One region of the Novosphingobium sp. 550D genome, then DNA from elsewhere that is predicted to be linked to it. Evidence: riboswitches for the same ligand, from Rfam matches in the RefSeq annotation. Region 1 holds a riboswitch; the other holds the start of a gene.
What was found. A riboswitch is a leader RNA that binds a small molecule or an ion and turns the genes downstream of it on or off. The one in region 1 is predicted to bind thiamine pyrophosphate.

Region 1 (2,461 bases):
CAGCGGGTGAAACAATCCCGCCGCCACGCCAATCCGCGCCACGCCATGTCGATTGTCGCGCAGGTCATGGGGGTCGCCATCGGCCACGACCGGCAACACCCCCTGCTCCTCGTGCAGGACCTCGGCGACGGTCCACCCCTTGCTTTTGGCATAGGTGGCAATGCGTTCGCGCAAGGCGGGCGCATCAATGTCGGGCGTGTCGGAATAATAGGTATCCTCGACAAACACCGTATCGGGCGAAAAAGGCAGGGCATAGACGAAGCGGAACCCGTCATGCTGGGTCCGGTTGCCGTCCATCACGATGGGGGCGGTCAAACCATGGGGGGCGCTGGTGCGCAGCATCTGGCCCACGAATTTTTGCCACCCGCCGCGCATGCCGGGAAAGGCCGTTGACCCGCGCGCATCGATCACCGCGCCCGCGCGAAACTTTCGCCCATCGGCAAGGGTGAAGCCCCCGCGATCAAACGCCGTCACGGTCGCGCCCGTCAGGATCGAACCTTGGGGCAGGCTTTCGCGCAGGACCGCGTCAAAGCGATCGCTGGATATCGTGCGATAGGGGCTGCTCAAATGGCGACGCTTGCCGGTGAAGCGGACGCTGTAACTGCTCCAACGCGCCACGATCAAAGGTTTAAGCAGCCATCGCGCGGAAACCGGAATATCGCTGAGGAAAAAGGACCAGAGGTGATTGCCCCCCAGCCTTTCGTCCCGTTCCACCAACATGATCCGCAAATCGGGCCGACGCGCCGCCAAGGCCAGCGCCACCAGCCCGCCTGCCAATCCGCCCCCGAGGATGGCAATATCCGTGTCATGTCCAGCCATAGACCAGAGTCTATGTTACCCCAGACCAACCGGCAACCGCCCAAACAGGCAAATGCCAAGGAAATTTATCTTGGCTGCGATGCTGTTTGGGGCATGGCCGACCGGGACGATGGCGGTGCCGGAACCGCCCCTGACAAATCCACCCAATTCTGCGCGAATTCGCCCGCAACGCGCGCTTGCCAAGGGCCGCGCCTTGGCATAACCTGTGATCAATATCCCCGGGGAGCCATGTGGCTGAGAGGTGGGCGTAACGCCCCACGACCCGTTGAACCTGAACCCGTTAATCCGGGCGTAGGGAGGGAACGAGTCTGTCGGCCCGGTATGGTGCCCCCCGCTCCTCCTCTCCTGACGCCGCAGAAAAAAGGCGAATAAAAAACGAAAAAACAAAGGAGAAGGTATGCAGGAAGCTGGAGATCCCACGGCTTGGAGCGCTCTTATTCTTGGTCTGGCCGCCTTGGCCGCAGGAGCAGGGGCGCTTAGGCAACCGGGCGTTTGGCAGACCATGATCGGCGAGGTCGAAGGATCACCCGCCCTACAATTCCTGTGCGGTATGCTGGAATTGATGGTGGGGTCGCTCGTTTATCTGGCCAATCCATGGATACCGCATGACCTTCTTACCTGCATCATCAAGGCGCTGGGCGGATTGATGATGGCCGAGGCTTTGGCCATCCTATTCGCCTGCGATCTTTACACCCAGATGTGGCTCAAAACCCTTGGTAATTTTCACAAGGGCTGGGCCGGCATCACCACTCTTATCGGGCTTGTCATGACCGTGATTGGTATGGCCCGCTTCGGATAGACAGCAGAAAGACATCCATGGCCGACATCAACTCTCCCCTTGAAATTGGCGTCACCACCGGCGCCATCCGTGGCTCGAAGAAGATTTACGTCCCTTCGCCCAGCCATCCCGAAATCAAGGTAGCGATGCGCGAAATCGCGCTGGAGTCGTCGGCCAGGGAACCTGCGGTGCGGGTCTATGACACGTCCGGCCCCTATACCGATCCCAATGCCACGATCGATATTGCCGCCGGCCTTGCCCCGCTGCGCCGCGAATGGATTTTGGCACGCGGCGATGTCGAGGACTATGAAGGCCGCGCGATCAAGCCCGAAGACAATGGCTTGAAAGGCCCGGATCGCAGCGGCGGCGTGCCCGCCTTCCCCGGCGTCAACACCCGCCCCCTGCGCGCCAAGGCCGGGGCCAATGTCAGCCAGATGCACTATGCCCGCCGCGGCATCGTCACCCCCGAAATGGAATATGTGGCCCAGCGCGAAAACCTTGGCCGCGCCATCCTGAAGGAAAAGCTGGAGCGTGACGGGCAAAGCTGGGGCGCGGAAATCCCCGATTTCGTGACGGGCGAGTTCGTGCGGTCAGAAGTGGCGCGGGGCCGCGCCATCATTCCCTCGAACATCAACCATCCCGAATCCGAACCGATGGCGATTGGCCGCAATTTTCTGGTCAAGATCAACGCCAACATCGGCAATTCGGCGGTGGCATCGGACGTCGCCAGTGAAGTCGACAAAATGGTCTGGGCCATCCGCCACGGCGCCGACACGGTGATGGACCTGTCCACCGGGCGCAACATCCATGACACGCGCGAATGGATCCTGCGCAATTCGCCCGTCCCCATCGGCACCGTGCCCA
Region 2 (2,461 bases), 1.6 Mb from region 1:
GCCCATCGCTGCCCACCGGGGTGTAGGTCTGCTGTACACGGTCATTGCCGTAATCGAACCAGATCCCGCCCGTCAGACGATGCGCGCCCACCTGCAACATCAATTTCGTCACATTGCCGGCGCGAAACTGATTGCCGGTCCAATTGCCCAGAACCGTGGCCAGACCCGAAGCATCCGCGCCGGGCAGATTGATCGGCTGGGTCAATTCCTCGGTGCCCAGATAATTGCCCGTGGTGGTCAATTGCATCCCATAGGGCGAATTGCCGTAACCCCATTGCAGATACGTCGTGGTGTCCAACGTCAAACGGTCGTTGATCTGAATATGCACCGGGGCCGAGAGATAGATATTGCGGAACGGCGCACGATAGAAACGCCAGTAACTTGTATCGCCAACCGTATAATTCTTCTCGAAATTATATCCGCGCCCATAGGCTTTCCAATCGGCCAGAGAGGGGCTGGGATAGGTCGAAGTCTTGGCCTCGTTGAACGAGACGGCGAGACTGGCGCGATTGCCCTGCCCCCATTCCTTCAGCAATTTGCCGTCAATATGGTTGCGCAGATCATAGCCCGCCCCGCGCCAATTGTCGGCGCGATTGTTCGAATAGGACACAAAGGCGCGCAAGCCGCTGTTGCCGATAGTGCCGGTGTCGAAGCGGACAAAGCCGCGCCGTTCATTATACGAACCCAGCGAGAAATTGACCAAAGCCCCCCGCTTCTTGGCCGGATCATCCAGCGTCAGCGACAACAGCCCGCCCGTCGCGCCCAATGTCGGCGAATCCATATCCACCGCGCCTTGCGTCAGGGCGACCTGACGGATGTTTTCCGCGTCCGCAAATTGCGATGGATAGGCATAATAATAGCCGATGTCATTCTGCGGCGCGCCTTCCATCAACACGCCGATCTGATCCTGCCCCATCCCGCGCAGGGTCAGGCTGGAGGTTGCCGAAAGGCCGTAGGGATCGGTGGACGACACATTCGCGCCGGGCAGCAGGCTGACCAATTGGAACGCGTTGAGCGTCGGGGCCTGCTTGATGATGAAATCGGACGAAATCGCGCTGATCGCCTTGGGCGCGGTCTGGTCGGGCAATAGACCTTCGGGATCGGGATGACCGGTCACGCGGATGACGGCCGGATCATCGGCTTCTGCCGCATGGACCTGCGTCGCAAAGCCGGCCATGGAAACCGCCATCGAAAGCGCCAGCGCGCGCCCGCAGCCCCCCAGCAAACGCAAACGGATCAAATCGGCAGCCATCATCTTTTCCACGTCTCGCGCACTCCAACGGGAGAGACAACGGACTGGCCGCCAACCCTCCCTACGCCGGTGTCAACCGGATCAGGTTCAGCGGGTCGTGGTCTGCTGACCACCTCTCAGCCGCGCAACAGCGGCCCCCCGGGGATGCGCGGCCTCTAGGCGTTCTTTGGGCTTGTGGGAAGTCCTGTTGCGCATGCGATGCAACAACGATGATCGACTGCGACATTTTGGGCATAGCAACACTACGCCCCGATGGTGCTGGCCGGATGGCTTTCAGCGAAAACTGAGCGAGAGCGCGTGATAGAGTTTGGGGCGGCACACCAAAGAGCTGACCCAATCCGCGATCAACGCCGTGCCGAACAGAGGCAGGATCATCCCCCGGTCGGCAGTCATTTCCATCACGATGATGATCGCCGTCAGGGGCGCCCGCACCACCCCGGCAAAATAGCCCACAATGCCCAGCACCACGATGGCCCCGCTGGAATGTTCGGGAAAGGCCATCGACAAGGCCTGCCCCAAACCGGCGCCAACCGAGAGGGTGGGCGCGAAAATGCCCCCCGGTGCCCCGCTGATGGCCGTGGCCATCGTCGAAATCAGCTTTGCCGGACCGAACAACAGCGATGCCTGATGCCCTTCGAGCAAGGCGCGCGTGGTTTCATACCCCGTGCCCCATGACAGGCCGCCACTGGCAATTCCGGTCAAGGCGACGATCAAACCGCAACCCCCGGCCAGAAGCAGCGGACGCGCCTTGATCCGCACCAGCCAAGGCGCCCCGGACCAAGCCATCGCCACCATCACACGCGAAAACAATCCGCCCAGCACGCCCCCGATCACCCCGGCCAGAGGCACGACCAGCAACATGGCATGAAGGTCCAGCCGGGTGCTCATCGCCCCGAAATAGACATAGTCACCCGACAGGCCCAGACTGACCAGACCGGCGATCATCACCGCGGCCATCACCTGCACCGCGACCTTTTGCTCAAAGGCCGACGCCAGTTCCTCAATCGCAAAGGCCACCCCGGCCAAGGGCGTGTTGAACGCCGCCGCCACACCTGCCGCGCCGCCTGCAATCACCACGCCGCTGGTCACGGGAATGCGAAGGATGCGGTTTACCGCCACCATGATGGCGGCGCTGATCTGGACCGTCGGCCCTTCGCGCCCCGCCGAACCACCGGCCAGAAGGATCAGGATTGTGCCAAAGAATTTGGC

Region 2: it holds a riboswitch for thiamine pyrophosphate, as region 1 does, so the genes downstream of both, AC2S2E_RS13215 (TonB-dependent receptor) here and AC2S2E_RS02990 (hypothetical protein) in region 1, are expected to answer to the same signal.

Annotation. Positions count from the first base shown of each region.
Region 1 is NZ_CM171613.1:626,282-628,742, forward strand. Features, by position in the region: gene crtY (lycopene beta-cyclase CrtY) at 1-819, opposite strand, end outside; TPP riboswitch at 1,029-1,134, shown strand; gene AC2S2E_RS02990 (hypothetical protein) at 1,217-1,618, shown strand; gene thiC (phosphomethylpyrimidine synthase ThiC) at 1,636-2,461, shown strand, end outside.
Region 2 is NZ_CM171613.1:2,793,831-2,796,291, forward strand. Features, by position in the region: gene AC2S2E_RS13215 (TonB-dependent receptor) at 1-1,177, opposite strand, end outside; TPP riboswitch at 1,294-1,403, opposite strand; gene AC2S2E_RS13220 (chloride channel protein) at 1,526-2,461, opposite strand, start outside.